3 regions of the Shewanella sp. ALD9 genome follow, and region 1 is predicted to be linked to each of the others. Evidence: predicted binding sites of a transcription regulator. Region 1 holds the regulator's gene; each other region holds the start of a gene.
What was found. Region 1 encodes sigma-54, which starts transcription at its own class of promoters, with help from an activator protein. Its sites were predicted from a motif close to GTTGGCACGNNNNTNGNNT; they were not measured.
Positions count from the first base shown of each region.

Region 2: the regulator sigma-54 is predicted to act here: its motif matches at 4,068-4,086, upstream of flgF (flagellar basal-body rod protein FlgF).
Region 3: the regulator sigma-54 is predicted to act here: its motif matches at 6,296-6,314, upstream of CXF88_RS20495 (DUF1778 domain-containing protein).

Region 1 is NZ_PJCD01000001.1:532,273-540,511, forward strand. Features, by position in the region: gene CXF88_RS02440 (transposase) at 1,132-1,383, opposite strand; gene CXF88_RS21880 (hypothetical protein) at 1,403-1,555, opposite strand; gene mgtE (magnesium transporter) at 2,076-3,440, opposite strand; gene CXF88_RS02450 (HPr family phosphocarrier protein) at 3,952-4,227, opposite strand; gene rapZ (RNase adapter RapZ) at 4,248-5,111, opposite strand; gene ptsN (PTS IIA-like nitrogen regulatory protein PtsN) at 5,108-5,551, opposite strand; gene hpf (ribosome hibernation promoting factor) at 5,554-5,841, opposite strand; gene CXF88_RS02470 (RNA polymerase factor sigma-54) at 5,867-7,351, opposite strand; gene lptB (LPS export ABC transporter ATP-binding protein) at 7,494-8,225, opposite strand; gene lptA (lipopolysaccharide transport periplasmic protein LptA) at 8,222-8,239, opposite strand, start outside.
Region 2 is NZ_PJCD01000002.1:41,589-49,827, reverse strand. Features, by position in the region: gene CXF88_RS03715 (protein-glutamate O-methyltransferase CheR) at 1-637, shown strand, start outside; gene flgB (flagellar basal body rod protein FlgB) at 774-1,172, shown strand; gene flgC (flagellar basal body rod protein FlgC) at 1,175-1,591, shown strand; gene flgD (flagellar hook assembly protein FlgD) at 1,615-2,400, shown strand; gene flgE (flagellar hook protein FlgE) at 2,461-3,840, shown strand; gene flgF (flagellar basal-body rod protein FlgF) at 4,133-4,876, shown strand; gene flgG (flagellar basal-body rod protein FlgG) at 4,888-5,676, shown strand; gene flgH (flagellar basal body L-ring protein FlgH) at 5,686-6,360, shown strand; gene CXF88_RS03675 (flagellar basal body P-ring protein FlgI) at 6,371-7,477, shown strand; gene flgJ (flagellar assembly peptidoglycan hydrolase FlgJ) at 7,495-8,239, shown strand, end outside.
Region 3 is NZ_PJCD01000043.1:178,808-187,046, forward strand. Features, by position in the region: gene hutU (urocanate hydratase) at 1-1,011, opposite strand, end outside; gene hutC (histidine utilization repressor) at 1,107-1,814, opposite strand; gene hutI (imidazolonepropionase) at 1,948-3,180, shown strand; gene CXF88_RS20485 (haloacid dehalogenase type II) at 3,583-4,323, shown strand; gene CXF88_RS20490 (amidohydrolase) at 4,504-6,165, shown strand; gene CXF88_RS20495 (DUF1778 domain-containing protein) at 6,320-6,592, shown strand; gene CXF88_RS20500 (GNAT family N-acetyltransferase) at 6,589-7,086, shown strand; partial or broken gene CXF88_RS20510 (IS91 family transposase) at 7,989-8,239, opposite strand, start outside.

The DNA of each region.
Region 1 (8,239 bases):
AGAAATGAAAAAGCCCCATTGCATCCTTTGCGTTGGGGCTTTTGTTTGCATTGTCTGTGGTTATATTTATGCCACTAGGGTATCCAACACTCCAATGCTATCAACCTGTACCAATTGATGCTCCAGAGTGTTATCAAGCTCGTGATTATTATTGTTTTGAGCTTGTCAGCCAGAGGCTGGAATAAAAATGACGTTATTGGATTATAGAGTCTGGGGACCCAATAACGCCTGAACTGTTATGTTAGCTGTCTTCTTGACTACTAACGGTAGAGCGATAAAGCGGCAAGGATGCAAGATATTTTGCGCTTATTATTAGAATGTTTGTTGCTGTACGTTATCAACTTGCTTGGGGACGCGTTGTTAACATGGTCAAACATCCTTGCCAAAACGGTTTTGATATTTAGATCCGTAAAACACCTTAATAAAAATGACGTTATTGGATTAATAGAGTCTGGGGACCCAATAACGCCTGAACTGTTGTGTTAGCTGTCTTCTTGACTACTAACGGTAGAGCGATAAAGCGGCAAGGATGCAAGATAGTTTGCGCTTATTTTTATTAGAATGTTTGTTGCTGTGCGTTATCAACTTGCTGGGGGACGAGTTGTTAACACGGTCAAACATCCTTGCCAAAACGGTTTTGATATTTAGTTCCGTAAAACACCTTAATAAAAATGACATTATTGGATTATAGAGTCTGGGGACCCAATAACGCCTGAACTGTTATGTTAGCTGCCTTCCTTAACGGCTAACGGTAGAGCAATAAAGCGGCAAGGATGCAAGATAGTTTGCGCTTATTTTTATTAGAATGTTTGTTGCTGTGCGTTATCAACTTGCTGGGGGACGAGTTGTTAACACGGTCAAACATCCTTGCCAAAACGGTTTTGATATTTAGATCCGTAAAACACCTTAATAAAAATGACGTTATTGGATTATAGAGTCTGGGGACCCAATAACGCCTGAACTGTTATGTTAGCTGTCTTCCTTAACGGCTAACGGTAGAGCGATAAAGCGGCAAGGATGCAAGATATTTTGCGCTTATTTTTTATTAGAATGTTTGTTGCTGTGTTATCAACTTGCTGGGGGACGAGTTGTTAATACGATCAAACATCCTTGCCAAAACGGTTAATGTTACTAACTTGCCATTGTTTGTAATTGTTGACTTAACTGGGCAATCTTTTGTTGTAAATAGGCTATTTCTGATACGATCGCGCCCTTGCTTTCAGTTTGGCGACTATCGTTACTTCTCACCCATTGATAAACCGTTTTAGCCGACACGCCATATTGTTTTGCTACGTCGGATAATAATCGATTATGGTTTTTGACCTCATTAATCACTTGTCTTTGTAAGTCGATTGGATACTGTCTTGCATTTGACATATTCATCAAATAATTTCCTTCCGATTTATCTATGTTTACCTGAGCGAGTTTCAACTTCATCCCACTGACTGCAACCGAGATGTGCTAAGAAAAAAATGTTTTGGCGGCATTGTGCAATGACATTATTGACCATGACATTTATCGATATAATGCTACGTGTTACGGTTATTTTATTCATCGCTATCTCCTACAATTACAATGGACTGCTTAAAAAATAAACTACTACTTAGTAGGTACATATTTCTTATATGGAAAGCTTGTGCCAACTTTGATAAATATTTTTAGTTGTTATTTATCAGTGCATTACCTGTTGCCTGTAGTTTTGTTATTTTTGCGTCGCCAACCAGATTGGTGCAATTGCACTAATGTGGTGAGCATGTGCTGCCGGCAACACATTACGGTTGTGATTGTCGTAGCGCAGTATGGATGACAAATATGGCAAAAAAAGGTCACCTTAATGACAAGATGAAGGCAAGGTTTTCACCGAATGAGTTGTTGCCAGTTGATGGTTTGAAAAACGTTAACAAAGTGAGGCTGCAGACATAGCTGCAAAAGTGATCAGAGTACTAAGCGCTTGGTAAATGAGCTTATGTGTGAAAAAGACTTATGTGTATAGAGACGCCGCCGACGTCCGTAAAATTGCACTAGATAGCGCAATTTCGTTGGACGACATGATATGTACGATTTAAATCAATGGTTTAGTGCATTAAAAATAATGTAGCTAGGCCCAAAAATGCAAATAAGCCAACGACATCTGTTACCGTCGTTAACACCATACCCCCCGCCAACGCAGGATCGATATTTAGCTTTTTTAACATTATGGGGATAGTGGCGCCAGCAAAGCCTGCTACCGTCATATTAATCAGCATGGCACTGCCAATTAATCCACCTAATGCGATGTCGTCTTTCCAAAGCCATACCGCAAAAAAGACCAATACAGACCACATTAAACCGTTCAATAATCCGATGCTTAATTCCTTACCAATTAACCAGCGTGAGTTACTTTGGCCGATATGCCCAAGTGCAATCCCGCGGATGACGAGTGCTAGGGTTTGATTACCCGCAACGCCTCCCATACTCGGTACAATGGTCATTAAAATTGCGATGGTGGCGAATTGCTCTAAGGTACCTTCAAACATGTTACTGACAGATGAGGCTAGTAATGCTGCAAATAGATTGATGGTTAGCCATAGAGAGCGTCTCAGAGTGCTTTTAAGCACAGGGCCAAAGGTATCTTCATCATCATCCATCCCTGCCATTCCCATCATTGAATGTTCGGCATCCTCGCGGATGACATCAATAACGTCATCGATAGTAATTCGACCAAGCAATTTTGCTTGGCTGTCGACGACTGGGGCAGATATCCAATCCATCCGTTCAAATTTTTGCGCCACATCTTTATCGGACATCTCTACAGGAATACTTTCTAATTCTGTGTCCATAATACTGCGGACCGTTACGCTTGGATCGCATGTGAGTAAATCAGCTAATCTTACTCCGCCTAAAACATGATCATGGCGATCCACAACATATAAAGTATCAGTCGTATCAGGTAAATTTCCCCGTTGACGTAAATAGCGTAATACCACTTCGATATTGACATCGGGTCTTAGGGTGACGGTATCAGTATTCATGATACTGCCGGCAGTATCATCTGGGTAACCCAATGCTTGCTCTACTCTATCCCGGTCTTGGCTTCGCATTGATTTGAGCACTTTCTTGTAAACATCATCGGGTAAACTGCGAAGAATATAGGCCATGTCATCTGTATCCATGCCTATTGTGGCCTGGGCAAGCTTCTCTGGTGTCATGCTGCTAATAAGTGAATCTTTAAGCTCTTCACCTAATTCGTCAAGAATTTCCCCAGCATATTGTTGGTCAATGAGTTGCCATAACACCTGACGATTTTTGGGCGGTGATGATTCGAGAATAAGGGCGACATCGTTAGGTGACATGGTATGTAGCATGTTACGGGCATGGACAAACAGACCACTGTCTAGTGCTTGAACGAGTTGATTGAGACGTTGTTCTGTTATCTCATTGTCTAGGTACTCTTTACCCATATATCTACTTCCTATTCGTCATACTTATATTATTCAGTATGTCATTATTCTGGGTTTCTCAGGTTGTACAGTTCAAGGCGTATAAATGCAGAAATAGCTGTCTTTACGTAAGACAATGAAATGCAGAAATAGAATACTTAAATGACTTCTGCGGTGAAATTCTGCAGCAGCCAATGCTGCTTTACATACTATAGACGAACCACGTCACGGAAACAGAGTTGCACTGGATCCGTTGCTAGAAGCGGTAATGTCTTTATCATGTTAAACGCCAACTCCCGCAGAATGAACTGATACTAATGAGATTGGTATCAACTGCGAGAGATAAACCTAAGGGCTAATATTTTTGAGGGACTGATGTCTACTGGTGATCATCAATGTCGTGACAGTTTGGTTAGTATGGCCTAGTCATTTAGAGGCCGCATAAAATAAGGATGACGGTGGCTTAAAGCATGAGTAACTTGCAGCTATTCACACATTACAGGCTATTTATAAATTCAATGCGATTAAAAAATTAACAAGATTCATCAAATTTAGCATTAATGAGATCACACACTGCGTTTAATGCCACTTCAGCATCTGGGCCTTGAGCTGTCACCGTAATCATTTTACCGATACCACTTTCAAGCATTAATAGCCCAAGTACGCTAGCTGCGCTGGCGTTTTTTTCGCCTTGAGTTAAGGTGATGTTAGCATCAAAATCCGCCGCTAACATCGCGAGTTTTGTGGCGGCACGGGCGTGTAACCCCAATTTATTTGAAATGGTCACTTGGCGTTCAAGTTTGATCATTGACGCGATCCTATGCTCACTTAGTTATTAGTATCACTGATATTTAATTCTCTGTGGCGAGCATTAACCGTGTGTTTACTGCCTTGTCGAAATCGTTTTGCTAATTGATCTGCAATATATACCGAACGGTGCTGACCACCAGTACAACCAATCGCGATGGTAAGGTAACTGCGATTGTTACGTTCTAAATGCGGCATCCAAGTTTCAAATAGGTTTTCAATTTGCCAAATAAATTTATTAACTAATGGCTGACGACCTAAAAATTCTTGTACGGGCTCGTCTAAACCCGTAAATGGACGCAGTTCTATTTCCCAATGTGGGTTGGGTAAAAAGCGTACATCAAACATAAAATCTGCTTCTGTCGGCATGCCGTGTTTAAAGCCAAAAGATTCAAAGTTAATCACTAACTCTTTATCAACACTGCCTAATAATATTTGCCTAACTTGGTCGCTTAATTCGTAGATATTTAGCGCAGAAGTGTCGATATAGTGATCAACAATTTTTGCGATAGGCTCAAGTAAACGGCCTTCTAGTTTTATCGCTTCTTGCAGTGAAATATGATTTTTAGATAACGGGTGTAATCGACGTGTTTCGCTGTAACGTTTAAGCAATACTTTGTCATTGGAATTTAAAAAGAAACTGATAATTTCAGTGTCATTTTGAAGTAGTGCCAATTGGTCTTGAAGCACTTTACCTTGTTCTGCAATGTTACGAACATCAACGCTAATCGCAACCAAATCATTACTGCCTTTAAGCTGGGCTAATAATGTGCCAATGAGTGGTAAAGGCAAATTATCAACACAATAATATCCTAGGTCTTCTAATACTCTCAGGGCAACGGATTTCCCTGAGCCTGAACGTCCCGATACTATAACTAGTTTCATGCAGTAATAACCTGATAAAGTTCTGTTGCGTCGTGAGTTTTACGAAGCTGTTTCAATATTTGCTTATCGCTTAACTTTTGGGCCATGCTCGATAACGTGCCTAAATGTTGTTGGCACTGGTCTGCAGGTACTAACAAAGCAAATAAAAGGTCCACGGGTTGCTTATCGATTGCATCAAAGGCAATGGCTTCTTCACATTTAATAAATATCGCGATAGGGTGATCGATGGTCGTTAATCTACCATGAGGTATCGCAATGCCATTTCCTATACCTGTGCTACCCATTTTCTCTCTCGCTAACAGGCTTTCAAATACCTCTTGCGAAGACAGGGTTGGGTACTGGGCAGCGACTAAATTGCTGATGAGTTCCAGTACTTTTTTCTTACTGCCCGGTGTGGCACAGGTAGTGCATTCCGGCTGCAGAATGGTACAAAGTTCCATCGTTAGTGTTTTGTATTCTTCTCTTTGTGTTTAATTACCTGACGGTCGAGTTTGTCTATCAGGGCGTCTATTGCAGCATACATATCAGTACTTTCTGACATTGCAAAAATTTCTGCGCCATTAATGTTGATTTTGGCTTCTGCTTTTTGTTGTAATTTTTCTACATTGAGCACAACGTGTACATTATGGATCTGATCGAAGTGTCGTTCAAGCTTTGAAAATTTACTGTGGATGTATTCACGTAAAGATTCTGTTATTTCGACATGACGTCCAGTCAGACTTATTTGCATAAAAAATCCTCCATTGCCTAGTAGGTTATAAACTCTTACGTTGGTTTGAGGGCGGGATCATCATTGCTTCACGGTATTTTGCTATCGTACGACGAGCAACGTTTATGCCCTGTTCTGCCAGAAGCTGAGCCATTTTACTGTCACTCAGTGGTTTTTTCTGGTTTTCTGCGGCAACCAGCTTTTTGATAAAAGCACGAATGGCCGTTGATGAGCATTCCCCGCCATCATCAGTACTGACATGGCTAGAGAAGAAGTATTTTAGTTCAAATAAGCCACGAGGGGTATGCATATATTTTTGTGTGGTGACTCGTGAAATGGTCGATTCATGCATTTCTACGGCTTCAGCGATATCATTGAGCACCATAGGCTTCATGGCTTCTTCGCCATATTCAAAAAAGCCTTGCTGAAATTGCACAATGCAATTTGCCACTTTAAGTAAAGTATCATTACGGCTTTCAATACTTTTAATAAACCATTTAGCCTCTTGCAGATGGCCTCGAATAAATTGACTATCCGACGGGTTTTTACTGCCTCTAGCCATGGCTGCATATTGCTGATTAACACCAATTTTAGGCATGTTGTCTGGGTTTAACTCTACTACCCAACGGCCATTTTTCTTTAATACTGTGACATCGGGAATCACGTATTCATCATCCATGGGGGTAATTAATAAGCCCGGACGAGGATTGAGTGTCTGGATTAGAGTGATTGCGTCACGTAACTCATTTTCTTTTAGTTTTGTTTTACGCATCAATAATCTGAAATCACGGCCAGCAATTAACTCTAAATAGCCTTTAATTAACAAACGGGCATTATCGATATGGGGTGTGTCGTTAGAGTATTGCGCTAATTGAATAAATAGGCATTCGCTTAAATCACGTGCTGCAACACCCACAGGATCAAAGTGTTGAACGCGTTTTAATACCGCCTCAACCTCATCGAGTTCCACATTTTCATCACCCATGGCTTCGAGAATATCTTCGGTACTTTGGGTTAGATAACCGCGTTCATCAATGGCATCAATAATGGCGGTGGCAATGGCGAGATCGGTGTCTGAAAATGGAGTGAGATTTTTTTGCCATTCTAAGTGTTCGTACAGACCTTCGGTGGTTTCACCTTGAAAGGGCATGTCGTCATCGCGCATGCTTGCACTGCCTGAACCTGACATAGGTGAGGCTGTGTATACTTCATCCCATGTAGTATCCATGGCTAAATCATCCATGGTTTCTTTGGTCATGGATTCTGCTATGTCGACGGTGGAAGTGTCTTTTTCGACATTAACAATACTGTTGTCACTAAAGTCTGTATCCGCTTGGTCGCGGTTTTCTTTTAAGGAGTCTTTTGCTTCAGAAAACTCATCTTCTATTTCAAGCAATGGATTTGAATCTAATGCTTGTTGGATTTCCTGCTGTAGCTCCAATGACGATAATTGCAGTAAGCGAATGGCTTGCTGCAATTGTGGGGTCATGGTTAAGTGTTGACCCATTTTAAGTTGGAGTGACGCTTTCATTTACCGCTTATCCCTAGATGATTTTCCATAAAAATGACAATCTCGAACTGTAATAGATTGCCATAAACATCAATGACATTTAACGTTGTTTAGGTATCGTTCAATGAAATGAGTTAGCTAGACTAAAAGGCCAGTAAAGTAACTATAGCTTGAATTGTTCACCTAAGTACACAGCTCGAACTTGTTGATTACTTAATATCTCATCTGGTGTGCCTTCGGCAATTAAATTACCCTGGCTAACGATATAGGCTCGCTCACAAACGTCTAGCGTTTCACGTACGTTATGGTCGGTAATTAATACCCCTAAACCGCGGTTTTTAAGTTGTTGGATGATTTTTTTAATGTCGATGACCGAAATAGGATCAACACCAGCAAAGGGCTCATCAAGCAAAATAAATTTTGGATTAGCAGCTAAAGCGCGCGCAATTTCAACACGACGACGTTCACCACCCGATAACGACATACCTTGGCTGTCGCGTATGTGAGTAATGTGGAACTCTTCGAGTAGGTGCTCAAGCTGTTCAATACGTTGGTCTGTGCTGAGCTCTTTGCGAGTTTGCAGTACGGCCATTATGTTGTCGTAAACGGTGAGCTTGCGGAAAATACTGGCTTCTTGTGGTAAGTAACCTATACCTTTGCGGGCGCGCAAATGCATTGGATCGGCAGTAAGGTCGTCATCGTCAATCAATATTCGGCCTTTATCGCTTTTTACTAAGCCGACAACCATATAAAAGGTGGTGGTTTTGCCTGCACCATTGGGGCCTAAAAGACCGACAATTTGGCCTGTTTTAACCGTTAAACTCACATCTTTAACAACTTGACGAGCTTTATAGCTTTTAGCTAGATTTTCAGCGGTTAAGGTAATTTGGGTCATGGTTTGATCTGCTT
Region 2 (8,239 bases), on a different contig from region 1:
CGCTGAAGTGATAGATGCGATGACCACCAATGAAACGTTATGGTTTCGAGACCGTTATCCATTTGAATTACTGCACAATACTCTATTGCCTGAATACAGTAAGCTTGGCAGGCCATTAAAAATTTGGTCGGCTGCGTGCTCTTCAGGTCAAGAACCTTATTCGTTGGCCATGACGGTGTTGGAATATCAACAACGTAAACCTGGTGCTTTACCAGGAGGCGCGACAATTCAGGCAACAGATTTATCACCTTCTATGCTAGATCGTTGTAAAAATGCTGAATATGATGGTTTAGCACTTGCTCGTGGTTTGTCTGAAGAACGTAAACGTCAGTTTTTTGATGCTTTACCTTCGGGTAACATGAAAGTTAAAGATAATGTGAAGCGATTAGTTAACTTTAGAGCCCATAATCTACTTGAAAGTTATAGCCTATTAGGTAAATACGATATTATTTTTTGCCGCAATGTGTTGATTTACTTTGCTCCTGAGGCAAAGGCTAAAATTTTGCGGCAATTTGCTGCCGCACTTAATCCTAAAGGTATTTTATTTTTGGGTGCGTCAGAATCTCTTGCGGGATTAACCGAAGAATTTAATATGGTTCGCTGTAATCCTGGGATTTATTATCAAAAGAAAACCTAGATAATATAATAACTTAATCTATTTATCATGCCGACATTCGTCGGCATGTTTGTTTTTATCTTTTATTACCTCATAAATTAAATTGTTGGCATAACCTTTGCTTTATTTCTACCAGTTAGCTGATGGAGGCAATTTTATGGCGATTAATTTCGATAATGCATTAGGTGTTCACCAATACTCTTTGGGCATTCGAGCTCAAAGAGCAGAAGTGATTTCAAGTAATATCGCCAATGCCAATACTCCTCATTATAAAGCTCAAGATGTCAATTTTGCTTCTGCTATGCAAGCGGCAAGCTCGCATCAGACAGGCTTGAGTATGAGCCAAACCACAGAGAAACATTTTGATTTAACGGCGTTAAGTCAACAGCATGTTCAATATCGTATGCCAAATCAAGCTGATACTGGCGATGGTAATACTGTCGATACGCAGAAAGAGCAAGCAGCATTTATGCAAAATGCGCTCGAATATCAAATGTCATTAGGCTTTCTTGAGGGAAAATTTAGTGGCATGCGTAAAGCATTGCGAGGTGATTAATTATGAGTTTATTTAATATTTTTAATGTTTCTGGTTCAGGTATGTCTGCGCAGTCAGTGCGTTTGAATACCACCGCCAGTAATATTGCCAATGCTGATTCTGTGTCTAGCAGTGTCGATAAAACCTACCGCGCGCGTCATCCTGTTTTTGAAGCCGAAATGCTAAAAGCCAATAGCCAGCAAAACAGTTCGCCTGGCGTAACCGTTAAAGGCATTGTCGAAAGTAATAAGCCATTATTAAAAGAATACTCGCCAGACCATCCCATGGCGGATGGGGATGGTTTTATCTATAAACCTAATGTCAATGTGATGGAAGAAATGGCGGATATGATTTCTGCATCGCGTTCTTATCAAATGAACGTTCAGGTGGCTGATGCAACAAAGTCTATGTTGCAACAGACATTAAGGATGGGTAAATAGTATGATTATTCAAGGAGGTAACAATGAGCCTCGTTAATTCTTACAGTCAGTCTTTACCGCAACAATCCAGTAGTGCATCTAATACTAGCGCTACAACGAAAAGTTCTGTACAGACAAATACGACCAGCACAACTACGGGTAATCCTTTCCTTGACGGAATTCGTTTGCCTGAAGAAAGTGCTATCCCTGAATCAAAAGATCAGATGTTAAAGCAAGAAGATTTTTTTGCTTTACTCAGTCAGCAATTGTCGATGCAAGATCCGTTTAAACCGGTTGATAACGATCAAATGATTGCCCAAATGGCATCGTTTTCTACAGTCGATGGTATTTCAAATCTTAATGATGAAATCCTTAACCTTAATACTGTGATGAGTTCTAGCCAGGCGTTACAAGCTTCAGGCTTGGTTGGCCGTAAAGTGCTCATTCCTTCTGATACCGGCGCTATCTCTACTGAAAGTTCTGAGATAAAAGGGGTGATTAGTACACCTTCAGCAATTGAAACGATTACGGTAAGGGTTGAAGACGAGGCTGGTCAACTTATTAAGAGCTTTAATGTTGACGGCAGTAAAGGCGGCAATGTTGATGTGACTTGGGATGGTCTAGATAAAAATGGCAACCCAGCTAAAGCGGGTAATTATGCCATTAAGGCCAGTGGTAAAGTCGATGGAACGTCACAAGATTTAGCCGTATCGACTTACGCTCATGTTACCAGTGTGTCATTGGGCACAGTAGCGACAGGAGCAATTTTGAATTTGCGTGGAGTAGGTGGAATTAAGTTATCTGACGTACTCGCAGTATCTGAAACATAGTACGGCTAACAACAAACCGTTAGTTGTCATCATAAATGAATTAATTGTGAGAGGTGTAATATGTCATTTAACATCGCATTGAGTGGTATCGCTGCCGCGCAAAAAGACTTAAATACAACTGCGAATAACATCGCTAACGTCAATACTATTGGTTTTAAAGAGTCTCGTGCTGAATTTGCTGATGTTTATGCCAATTCAATTTTCTCGAACGGTAAAACTGCAGTGGGTGGCGGTGTCACTACCACACAGGTTGCGCAACAGTTTCACCAAGGTAGTTTACAATTTACCAGTAACTCGCTTGATTTGGCGATCAGTGGTGGCGGTTTTTTCGTCACATCATCTGAGCTAGGCACTCAAGATCAATCTTATACTCGTGCCGGTGCGTTTAAAGTCGACTCCGAAAATTATATGGTCGATTCAGCGGGTAACTTTTTACAAGGTTTTCCTGTTGATAAAGAAGGCAACTCTACATCGGTCAGTTTAACCACAACCCAACCGATTAAAATCCCTGATACAGCGGGTAGCCCAGTTAAGTCGGCAAGCATTGGCATACAGATGAACCTTAATGTGGGTGAGTCAGCATTGGATCCTGCTAATTTTGATCCTGCAGATTCCGACACCTTTAATAATTCCACCTCGGTCACTATTTATGATTCACTAGGTGAGTCACATATTATGACCTCTTATTTTATTAAACCTTTGAACGCGTCTTATACTAACGAAAGTAATTGGGTAGCGTTTTATGCAGTTGACGGTGAACCTGTAAATGTTGATACGGCAGGGGTTTATGATGTCGACGCCGATGGCGATGGCATTGGTGATACCTCGTTTGCAGGACGGGCAGAAGCCACTAACCCAAAAGATGGAACGGTATGGGCTGGTTCGGTGCTTAAATTTAACTCTGTTGGTGCTTATACAACTAGCAATCCAACCACGATTAATACAGAAGCATTAGGTAGTACTGGAGCTAATGTGCTTGGCCCTGGTGCTGATGGTACCCAATCGATTGAAGTTAACTTTAATAATCCAACTCAGTATGCATCACCGTTTGAAGTCACTGAATTGACTCAAGATGGTATTACTGTAGGCCGATTGACTAACGTTGGTATTGGCTCAGACGGATTAGTCACGGCCAGTTACAGTAATGGCTCAACGGTTCCGTTAGCGCGTGTGGCATTAGTTCGTTTTGCTAACGAGCAAGGGCTTACACAAGTAGGTAACACTTCTTGGAAAGCCAGTTTAGATTCAGGTCCAGCGTTAGCCGGTGAGGCCAATAGTGGTACATTTGGTAGCGTTCGTTCATCCGCGCTAGAGCAATCAAACGTTGATTTAACCACAGAGCTGGTTGATTTAATCTCAGCTCAGCGTAACTTCCAGGCTAACTCGCGTACGCTTGAAGTCAACAATACTTTAAATCAAACCATATTACAGATCCGCTAATTTTACGCTTACAGTATAAATTTATGCTTATGTAATAATAGGTGTTGCCGTTTACGGCAACACCTTGCCTTTATCCTTCTTTTTGTCACTCCTCATTACTCCTTGTGACTCCTCGTTAGTACCTCCCTAGTGTTGATTGATTGTTTTTTGACACCCACCGTGACTCATTATTTATTTTTCTTATTCAATTTCAGTTGATTACTGTATCTAAAAATACCGACTACCCCATTGGCATGATGCTTGCTTATTCTGTGTATATAGTGTTTTTGCAGAAAGTTTGACGGAGCAAAAAATGGACAAATTTCTTTATATTGCCATGAGTGGCGCAAAGCAGGGGATGAATGCCCTAGCAGTGAGTGCGAACAATCTTGCTAACGCCAATACTGATGGATTTAAAGCAGACATGGTCCAAGCCCGTTCAATGCAGGCATTTGGTGAAGGCTTGCCTACACGGGTATTTTCGATGATGGAAAGCCCAGGCAGTAATTTTAACGGTGGTCCGATTAAAACCACGGGTCGTGACCTTGATATTGCGGTTAAGGGTGATGGCTGGCTTGCAGTGCAAGCGGCAGATGGTTCTGAAGGATACACCCGTGCGGGCAGTTTAAAAATTGACAGTACAGGTTTGTTGTTAAATAGCAGTAACCGCCCTGTAATGGGAGCTTCGGGTCCGATTGTGTTACCCATCCCGGTTGAGAAAATAGAAATTTCCGCCAACGGTATTATTTCAGTACGTCCGCAAGGAGCAACCGCGGAAGTGATAGAAGAGGTCGCGAGGATTAAATTAGTTAATCCTGGCAACGAAAACCTAATGCGCGGTGAAGATGGGTTGTTTCGCTTAACTGCGGGTGGCAATGCACCAAACGACCCCGGCGTTCAAGTTGAAAGCGGCGCGGTTGAAGGCAGTAATGTGAACTCAGTGCATGAAATGGTTGCCATGATTGATATTCAACGTCAATACGAAATGCAAGTCAAAATGATGAAGAACGCTGAAGAAATTGATCGGGCGTCCACTTCCTTGATGAGAATTAGTTAGGAGTAATTATTATGCATCCAGCGTTATGGATAAGTAAAACCGGTGTCGATGCCCAGCAAACTAACATTGCCGTTATTTCAAATAACGTGGCCAACGCCAGTACTGTCGGATTTAAGAAAAGTCGTGCGGTATTTGAAGACTTACTTTATCAAACGGTTAATCAAGCCGGTGGCATTAGCTCAGACAACAGCAAGTTACCCAATGGTTTAAACATTGGTGCGGGTACTAAAGTTGTTGCTACCCAAAAAATGTTTACCCAAGGCAACATGCTGACTACCGATAACTCATTAGATTTAATGATTGAAGGTTCGGGCTTTTTTGAAGTGCAAATGCCAGATGGCACAGCAGCCTACACGCGTAATGGCCAGTTCAGCTTAGATGATACCGGTCAGATTGTAACCCCAGGTTCAGGTTATGTGGTGCAACCGCCAATTGCCATCCCGGATGATTCCACCAGTATTACGGTATCGGCATCGGGCGAAGTGTCAGTGCAAACCCCTGGTACCGCAGCCAGTCAAGTTATTGGTCAGTTAACCATGACCGATTTTATTAATCCGGCAGGTTTAGACCCGTTAGGACAAAACTTGTATACCGAAACGGGTGCAAGTGGCACACCGATTCAAGGTACAGCGTCGCAAGACGGCTTAGGTTCTATTCGCCAAGGAGCACTAGAAACGTCTAACGTGAATGTAACAGAAGAGTTGGTCAACCTTATTCAAGGTCAACGTATTTACGAGATGAACTCTAAAGTTATCTCGGCAGTTGATCAGATGTTGTCTTATATTAATCAGAATCTCTAAGGAGCTAACATGATTAAATACATTGCGTTAGCCTCAGTAGTGTTATTGGCTGGCTGTAGTTCTACTGCCAAGAAACCGATTGCTGATGACCCATTTTATGCGCCGGTATACCCAGATACCGTTCCTACGCAGGTGGCGCCAACGGGATCTATTTATCTTGATAGCCAAGCATCAAGCTTGTATTCCGATATTCGTGCGCATCGCGTCGGCGACATTATTACCGTGACCTTAAAAGAGTCCACTCAAGCGTCGAAAAGCGCCAATAACGAAATCAAAAAAGGCTCAGATTTAAGTGTAGAGCCCATTTATGCCGGCGGTAAAAATATTTCCATCAGTGGTGTCCCAATTGATTTGGGTTACTCCGACAGCATGAATACCAAGCGCGAGTCTGACGCCGATCAGTCTAACAGTTTAGATGGCAGTATTTCGGCCAATATCATCCAAGTGCTCAGTAACGGCAACTTGGTGATCCGCGGTGAAAAATGGATTTCTATTAACAACGGTGATGAGTTTATTCGTGTCACCGGAATGATCCGCAGCGAAGACATTAATCCAGACAATACAATCGATTCGACACGAGTGGCTAACGCTCGTATTCAGTATAGCGGTACCGGTACGTTTGCTGACTCCCAAAAAGTCGGTTGGCTGAGTTCATTCTTTATGAGTGACTGGTGGCCTTTTTAAGGAGTAATGCATGAAAATTAAACTGATTACGTCGGCTGTATCGATAGTCGCATCAATACTTATGCTAACCGCACCTGCACATGCAGAACGGATTAAAGACATCGCCAGTATTCAAGGGGTGCGAAGTAACCAATTAATCGGTTATGGCTTGGTGGTCGGTTTGCCAGGTACTGGGGAGAAAACCCGTTATACCGAACAAACCTTCAGAACCATGCTCAAAAATTTCGGCATTAATTTACCAGACTCTGTTCGTCCTAATTCAAAGAACGTCGCTGTCGTTGCGGTGCATGCCGAAATGCCTGCCTTTATTAAGCCGGGTCAAAATCTTGACATTACCGTGTCCAGTTTAGGCGAAGCAAAAAGTTTACGTGGCGGTACTTTATTACAAACCTTCCTAAAAGGGGTCGATGGCAATGTGTATGCCATTGCTCAAGGCAGTTTAATTGTCAGTGGTTTTAGTGCTGAAGGGCTTGATGGCTCATTGGTGATCCAAAATACCCCAACCGTTGGCCGCATTCCAGGTGGTGCCATTGTTGAGCGCAGCGTTATTAGTCCGTTTGCTAGCGGTGATTACCTTACGTTCAATTTACGTCGCTCAGATTTTTCGACCGCCAAACGCACCGCAGATGCGATTAACGATTTACTGGGTCCGGATATGGCAAAGGCCATTGACGCCACTTCTATTCAAGTGAGCGCGCCACGCGATGCATCACAGCGGGTGTCGTTTTTATCGGTATTAGAAAACATTGAAGTTATACCAGCAGAAGAATCAGCCAAAGTGATTGTTAACTCACGTACCGGCACCATAGTGGTTGGCCAAAACGTCAAGTTATTACCCGCTGCTGTCACTCACGGTGGATTAACTGTCACCATTGCTGAAGCCACCCAAGTATCACAACCCAACGCATTAGCCGGCGGTGATACGGTTGTTACCACAAATAGTACGATTGATGTGTCAGAAAAAGATCGTCGTATGTTTATGTTTAATCCTGGTACCACACTTGATGAGCTTGTAAGAGCCGTGAATTTAGTGGGTGCAGCACCATCAGACGTACTTGCCATACTCGAAGCGTTAAAAATGGCAGGCGCTTTGCATGGTGAACTTATCATTATCTAATAATTGTCGGAATGACTATGGAAAAGTTGTCAGCTTCATCGAACTTTCTGGATCTAGGAGGACTAGATTCACTTCGTGTCCAAGCCCAGAAAGACGAGAAGGGGGCACTTAAAGAAGCAGCAAAGCAATTTGAAGGTATTTTTATTCAAATGCTGATGAAAAGCATGCGAGATGCTAATGCCGCGTTTAAGTCAGACAATCCAATGAACAGTGAAACCACTGCGTTTTTTGAACAAATGCGCGATCAGCAAATGTCAGTCGATTTATCTAATAAAGGCATGTTGGGCTTGGCTGAGATGATGGTGCAGCAACTAGACCCAGATGATAGCCCCATTACGCCAGCATCGGTATTACGTGGCAATAGTGATTATAAAGTTAACCCAAGTATGTTTGTTGCTCCAGCAACAGAATTAGATAAAGACACTCTCGATATTATTGCGCCAAAAGATCAAATAGCCGCATCGCATTCAGTAATCGCTAATTCTGATACAGCCCATTCTGTTATAGATAGCGCCGAATCGATGCGACCAATGTCAGCCCAACTTACAAATGTGTTAAACGGTGAACAGTTAAATAGTGTATTGCGCGGTGAGCAATTAGCCAGTCAAGCGGTACAAGTAGGCAAGGTATTGCCGCAAACAGATTTTGCAGTTCCTAAAGCTAAAGGCATTGCAGTGAGTCAATTTACTAGCCCAGAACATTTTATTTCAGTCTTGTATCCCCATGCTGAAAAAGCGGCTAAATCGTTAGGCACCTCAGCTG
Region 3 (8,239 bases), on a different contig from region 1:
ATTCGTTACGCCTTCTTCAAAGGCCATTTGGCGAATATTGTTACCATAATCTGTGGTTGCTGCACCGGCTGCCTGCAATGCCAACATTGCTCTAACTTGCACCGCCATTGATTGCTTCGCCGCTTTAACGACTGCCGCTTCGTCAGTTTTACGCATTTTAGCAGCGTATTCTAAGCTCCAGCCTTGAGGTAAATAGCCGTTTAATGGGTCGTGCGCGGAGGTTTGATCGGTTACCACATCAGGCACAATGCCGCGGGTCACTAGCTCAGTAAACACATCGGCAGCATTGGCTAATAAGCCGACTGAAACAGGCTTGCCGCTTTGGTTTGCTGCGTAAATCATCGCTAATGCTTGATCTAATGAAGTGGCTTTTTTGTCGACGTAACCAGTACGCATGCGAAAATCGATACGGGTTTCATCTACTTCACAGGTTAATACCGAATAACCCGCCATAGTACCAGCCAGTGGTTGTGCGCCACCCATGCCGCCTAAACCGCCGGTTAAAATCCACTTACCCGCTGACGAGCCATTAAAGTGCTGTTTAGCCATGGCGACAAACGTTTCGTAAGTACCTTGCACAATGCCTTGCGAACCAATATAAATCCACGAACCCGCAGTCATTTGGCCATACATGGCCAAACCTTTCTTATCCAGTTCGTTAAAGTGTTCCCAGTTAGCCCAATGTGGCACTAGGTTTGAATTAGCAATAATGACCCGTGGCGCATTGCTATGAGTGGTAAACACCCCAACAGGTTTACCCGACTGCACCAATAAGGTTTGATCGTCTTCAAGGCGTTTAAGCACTTCAATAATTTTGTCGTAACTTTGCCAGTCGCGCGCGGCGCGGCCAATGCCGCCGTACACCACTAAGTCTTCTGGGCGTTCGGCAACATCAGGGTGTAAGTTGTTCATTAACATGCGCATCGCGGCTTCGGTTAGCCAACTTTTACACTGTAATTGGGTACCGTGTGGCGCAATAATGCGACGGCTTGGGTCGTGTCGTTTATCCATATGTTCCTCTTCAACCGAGTTTATTCAGTTTGGTTTTTTATTGGTCTTGTTGTGTATTTTTAATGTCTTACGGTTTTCATTTTCGATACCACCTTTTAACGCGCAAAGGTTAAATGGCCGCCTAGTTTAAATTTGCTACCCGGATGAACTAAACGAGCAAAACTGACCACACCTTGGCGCGACCAGGTACGACGTAAAATTTGTAAGCAAGGTTCCGTTGCAGCAATCGACAACCTTTGTTGTAACAGCTCGTTAGCCATAATGGCTTCAACGGTATGCTTGGCCTCTGTCAGTGGCGCTACGGCCGACAAATATTCATGGGGAGTATGTGAGCTAAAATCTTGTTGTAGGTAATCAGGCACCAGCTGTGGGTTTACATAACGCTCTTCAACTTGTAATGGCAAGCCTTGCTCGCAATGCACCAACACCGAATAAAATACAGGGCTGCCCAATTCCAGCCCCAATGCATTAGCCACTGTTGTGCTGGCCTCGATTTGTCTCAATTCAAGCTGGTTAACACTGTAGCCATGGCCACGATCTTTTATCTCATCGGCAATATTACGAATAGCCAGTAATGACGATTGCGACTTTAATCCCGCAACAAACGTGCCCACTCCCTGAGTGCGCTCTAACACGCCCGAGTCCACCAGCTCAGTTAACGCCCGCCTTGCTGTCATACGGCTACAGGCGAACAATTCAGTTAACTGATTTTCAGACGGCACTCGGTCGTTTTCTTGCCATTCGCCCGTTTCAATACGACTCAAAATGAATTGTTTTATCTGGGCAAACTTTGCTTGGGCCATATCAGCAGCTCTCGGTTTTTTAGACAATAATGTCATTGCTGTTTAAAAACACATCATTCATCCTACCTTGTATATACAAGCTAAAACAAGTATTGTTTAGCAATCAATAATTAATGCATTTTTAGGGATTTTCATGTCGTGGGATCAAGTGTGGATTGATGTAAACGTGGCCACCATGGATACCAATATCCAAGGGGCTTACGGCGTAATACCTCTAGCGGCTATTGCAATAAAAGATGGCAAAATTGCTTGGGTTGGCCCGCGCAGTGAACTACCTGAATTTGATGTACTGGCAACCCCAGTTTACAGAGGCAAAGGCGGCTGGATAACACCAGGGCTTATCGATGCACACACCCACTTAGTCTTTGCCGGTAATCGCGCCAATGAGTTTGAACAACGCTTACAAGGTGCAAGTTACCAAGATATCGCTCGGGCTGGCGGCGGTATTATCTCAACCGTTAACGCCTGTCGTGAAGCTGATGAAGCTGAGTTATTTGAACTGGGTCGACAACGCTTAAACGCCCTAGCCAGAGAAGGCGTCACCACGGTTGAAATTAAATCTGGTTACGGCTTGAACACCGAAACAGAACTTAAATTATTGCGCGTTGCGCGTGAGCTAGGCGAACATCATCACATTGATATAAGCACCACCTTCTTGGGCGCCCATGCTATTCCGCCAGAATATAAAGACAATGCAGATGTCTATATCGACCTCGTCATTAATGACATGCTCCCCGCGGTAATCGCCGAAAACCTTGCTGATGCCGTCGATGTATTTTGTGAAAATATCGCCTTTAATCTTGAGCAAACTGAGCGAGTATTAACTGCGGCTAAACAGGCAGGTCTGCAGATTAAACTGCATGCTGAGCAATTAACCAATATGGGCGGCAGCGCCTTAGCAGCCAAGCTTGGGGCTAAATCGGTCGATCATATTGAGTTTCTAGATGAAGCAGGTATTAAAGCCATAAGCGAAAGTGGTACCTGTGCAACCTTGTTACCCGGCGCATTTTATTTTTTACACGAAACCCAATTACCGCCAATCGACTTACTGCGTCAATATAAGGTGCCAATGGTTATTGCCAGCGATTTTAATCCGGGGTCATCGCCTATTTGCTCCACTTTATTGATGCTCAATATGGCTTGCACCTTATTCAAACTCACCCCAGAAGAAGCCTTACAAGGTGTAACCATTAATGCTGCAAAAGCACTTGGTATCGACAATAATGTCGGCAGTATTACCGTAGGTAAACAAGCTGATTTTTGTTTGTGGGATATCACCACTCCAGCACAATTAGCTTATGCTTACGGAGTGAACCTGTGTAAAACCGTTGTAAAAAATGGTCAGGTAGTTGCGCTACCCAATTAAACAGTTAAACCGTTAAACAGTTAAACAGTTAAACAGTTAAACAGTTAAACAGTTAAACAATTGGGCTCAACTTTTCTCAATCAAATAGCCACAACGTCAACTAAAACTCACTACTAATAGCAGTACCACTGGCGATAATGTCTATCTCCAGTGGCGCTGCTATGTACGTCACCTCAAATCCCGAGTTCAGATTTATTAAACTATTGGGCAATAAAACCGTGATTTTAAGGTCAGTTTCATTTAGGCTGACTATATTAATGAACAATCGTTCAACTTGTTATCGTCAGTATCACAGACAACAATAGTGAGATGAATACTCGATAAGTTCTTTTCAACCAACATCACATTGCCAGAGGTTTTATGAAAATCCGTGTTTTAATATCGCTTGCGACAGCTTTTTTTATGCTTAATACCAGTAGCGCTTTTGCTAAAGATCTAGCAGATACTGCGGTGCAAGCACCATTAGTTAAGCCTAAAGTGATTATTTTTGATGTGAATGAAACCTTGTTAGATCTTGAAAATATGCGCGCCTCTGTGGGTAAAGCGCTTAATGGCCGTGAAGATTTACTGCCATTATGGTTCTCAACCATGCTGCATCATTCTTTAGTAGTTTCAGCTACAGGTGATTACCAAACGTTTGGTAGCATTGGCGTTGCGTCACTGCAAATGGTCGCCGAAATCAACGGCATTGCCATTACACCAGAACAAGCTAAAACCGCCATTTTAACGCCACTTCGTTCATTACCCGCTCACCCAGATGTTGCGGAAGGTTTAGCTAAATTGAAGGCCCAAGGCTACAAACTAGTCACCTTAACCAATTCATCATTGGAAGGCGTAACCTTACAGCTTAAAAATGCTAATTTAAGCCAGTATTTTGATGCCAACTTAAGCATAGAGTCTGTTGGAGTATTTAAGCCGCATTTAAAAACGTACCAATGGGCCATTAAAGATTTAGGTGTTAATGCAAATGAAGCGTTAATGGTTGCCGCGCACGGCTGGGATATTGCCGGTGCAGATAAAGCAGGCTTACAAACCGCCTTTATTCGTCGCCAAGGTAAAGTGTTGTTCCCACTAGCAGCACAACCAGACTACAACGTACTGGATGTAAACGAATTAGCCAGCACCCTAGCTAAGTTCAACTAGCCTTAACGATTATCGCCCAGTATTAGCTGGGCGATAAATTTACACAGCAATGAGTATTTCCTTCTATATAGCCCCATCAATCTCCCCCCCCTTAAGACGACTTGCACTGCCCCTTGCCATTAACCATTAATTAACATTTAATGAATGCTGATTAATCGTCGTCATAAAAAGGGAAAACAGATGAGAAAGGAATATTTAGCGCTATCAGTGGCATTATGTTTGGCTAGTTTAAGCGCAAACACCATGGCAAAAACCACACTGATGCATCATGTTAATGGCTACACGCTCGTCGACGGAAAACTGCAAACCTTCAATGCTATCCAATTTACTGACGACAAAATTGATCGACTATTTACCTTAAATCAAGCCTTACCTAGTGCAATTGATATCACCTCAGTTGATGGCAAAGGTAAAACCTTATTACCTGGATTAATCGACGCCCACGGTCATGTGCTAGGTTATGGTTTGAGTTTATTAACCGCAGACTTGACCAATACCAGTAGCGAACAACAAGCCGTTGAACGCGCGCAAGCATTTAGTAAAAACAACCCGACTGATGGATGGTTAATGGGCCGAGGTTGGAACCAAGAGTTATGGGACAGCAAACAATTCCCGACTAAAGAAAGCCTAGATAAAGCCTTTAAAGCTAATCCGGTATCATTTGGCCGAGTTGACGGTCATGCCATTTGGGTTAACAGCAAAGCGTTAGCACTCGCGGGAATTTCGTCAACCACAGTGGCACCAGAAGGCGGTGAAATTGTCAAAGACGATCAAGGTAATCCTACTGGTGTATTAATCGATAATGCGATGAACTTAGTGTTTAACATAGTCCCCGATCTCAATCAGCAGCAATTACAATCAACCTTAACCCTAGCGATGGATAGCCTAGCGTCATACGGGCTAACCAGTGTGCACGATGCCGGCATCAACATCGACAACATCAAGGCATACCAACAATTAGCAGCGAACAATGCCATGAGCGTGCGGGTTAATGGCATGCTGTCAGTGGAAGACCCTCGCTTTACTAGCATTTTAAAACAAGGCCATATCACCACTGCTAATGACATGTTTAAAGTCGACAGTGTTAAAATATCAGCCGATGGCGCGCTTGGCAGCCGTGGTGCGGCGTTAATCAAAGAATATTCAGACCAACCCGGCCATAAAGGCTTAATGCTGTATTCAGACGATCAACTCGGCAAACTGATTTTACAGTCGATGAAAGCAGGCTTTCAGGTTAATACCCACGCCATTGGCGACAACGCCAATCAAGTGGTACTCGATAAATACCAAACCGCCATTGCAGAAACCGACTCAAAAGCATTACGCCATCGCATTGAACATGCACAAATTCTCGATTTAGCCGACATACCGCGTTTTGCCCAACTTGGGGTTATCGCATCGATTCAAGCAACCCACGCCACCAGCGACAAAAACATGGCCGAAAACCGTTTAGGTAAAGCCCGCTTGGCCGGTGCTTATGCATGGCGCAAGCTGTTAAACGCTAATGCCGTCATCGCCAACGGTTCAGACTTCCCTATTGAATCGCCAAACCCATTTTTTGGATTGCATGCATCCGTAACTCGCCAAGACCATGTTAACCAACCACTCGACGGCTGGCTCGCTACTGAAAAACTATCACGTATCGAAGCACTCAAAAGCTTCACCATCGACGCCGCCTACGCAGGCCATCAAGAGCAGCTTTTAGGCTCATTAGAACCCGGTAAAAAAGCAGACTTTATCCTAGTCGAAGATGACTATTTTACAATCGAACCACAACAGATCTGGCAAAACAAAGTCATCGCCACCTGGGTCAACGGCCGCAAGGTATTTGCACAAGAGTAAACTGCGTTGAGTATGGTTTATTGATAAACAAGATAAGTGGAATTGGTTTTAATAACGTTTTTGCCTGTGTGCCAAAGTGACACAGGCATTGCTTATTGTACGTTTTAACACCATAATAGCTGTGTGACATTTTGGCACATATGGAGATTATATTATGGCGACTACTTTACCTCGCATCACCGCTAGAGTTGATGTCGACACCCAAGATTTACTGACAAAGGCAGCAGCTATCGCTGGTATGTCGAGCATTAACTCATTTGTACTCAGTGCCGCAATCGAAAAAGCCAAACAAATCATTGAGCGTGAACAAGTACTAAAACTAAGTCAAACAGATGCGATGTTGCTTATGGAAGCACTAGACAGTCCAGCAACACCAAACTCAAAACTCAAAACGGCTTCGGAACGTTACGAAAGCAAAACCCAATAATGAATACGGTACTTTTAGATAAAGCTAAACACGATAGAAACCGATTCAACTGTGGTATTGACGCTCTTAATCACTACCTAAAAGTCATGGCGAGTCAGCAATCCACGAAAGACAACAGCAGAACTTTCATTTTAGAAGATGATAACGATAACTCGCATATCATTGGCTTTTATACCTTAACAATGACACCAATTGACCTAAAGGCTCTGCCGGATAAACTACAGAAAAAGTATCAATCATCAACCTCTGGCGGCCTTATAGCCCGCTTAGCCATCGATGACCGCTACCAAGGACAAGGCTTTGGCGAATGGTTACTTATTGATGCACTACGAAAACTGCTAGCGGCAAGTGATAGCGTAGCATTCCCAGTCGTCATTGTTGACGCAAAAGATGGCGCAACACACTTCTACGAACACTATGGATTTCAGGCTTTTCAAGACGCAGAAAACAAACTGTTCATCACCATTGCAGATGTAAGAGCAAGCTTAAGTTAATTAACCAAAAGTCTTGGGAACTCACTAGAGTCATATTAACTGCGCACAAAACACCTGAGGTAACTCCCTCTAAAAATAGCTCTACCTCCTAAATCTATTTGCCCCAAAGTGCCCCTTACATTCCAAAGAATCAGGCATCACTCTTTATTTAAAAGAATTGCAATAAGTGAACCTCTGTATTTGTTTGTATCATTAAAAGTACGCGATTCAAAAACTAACCGACATACGAAGTAGATGAATTTGTTGATTGATTTATATTTGTCTGCAAAGCAGTCAAATAAGACAGGATCTTCTATTGACTGATAGAAGGATCAAATGTGATGTCCATACATTACGGCTTTGCCCTAACCACTGTTTGATTAGTAATACGGTTATTAATTTTTTGTTTCCACGCAAGCTGCTTTTCCGAAAGTTTGCGCTTATTCTTAGTCTCCATAAGAAAGCTATATTCATTTTCGAAGATATAACCTAATTTATAAGCATGTCTTATTAGATCTTCATTTGCATTAGCTGAGTCATCTTTTGCTATTCGCTTAAGCCCAGCAAACAAATTACCTGTGTCAATACCAATAAATTTATTGATACAAACATTGCCTACATAAGTTTTCTGATTGTTGAGTTGATTTTCAATATAACTAATAAGGATAGGCCGCGCGAAGCCGCGTCCTTATCCTAAGTGTTGAACAAGCCCGAACACGTGAGATGTGACTTTTTATTATGTAATTAACAGCTCGAGAAAACGCGCTGTTTGATGTGATTGTTAGCTCGCTACTTTTCAGTAGGCAGCCAGTTCCCTTAGCCTCTTTGCTAATTAGTTAACTCGCTATATTTCAGTATCTTAAATTAACCCTCCGCGGTATTCAGTTAAGCCATTATCCTTATTATCATTTTTAACATTAGGTTCAGGGTATTAAGTTTGTCGGTCGTTTCACTATGCCCATAAAGCGCATTGGTTGCCGACAACAGGGGCAACGGCGCGTTGCTAATCTGCGCTTTATCTCGGGAATGATTGGAAATACAGCCCCAGCAACCGCCAGCATCAGTTGTATTTGTAGCCTGAGTTTTTTGGCATTGCCTCTGAGTAATCCATAGTCTCTCACTCGTCGTAACCCTTTAGGCAACACATGCTGGAGCATCAACCAGAGAAATTCTG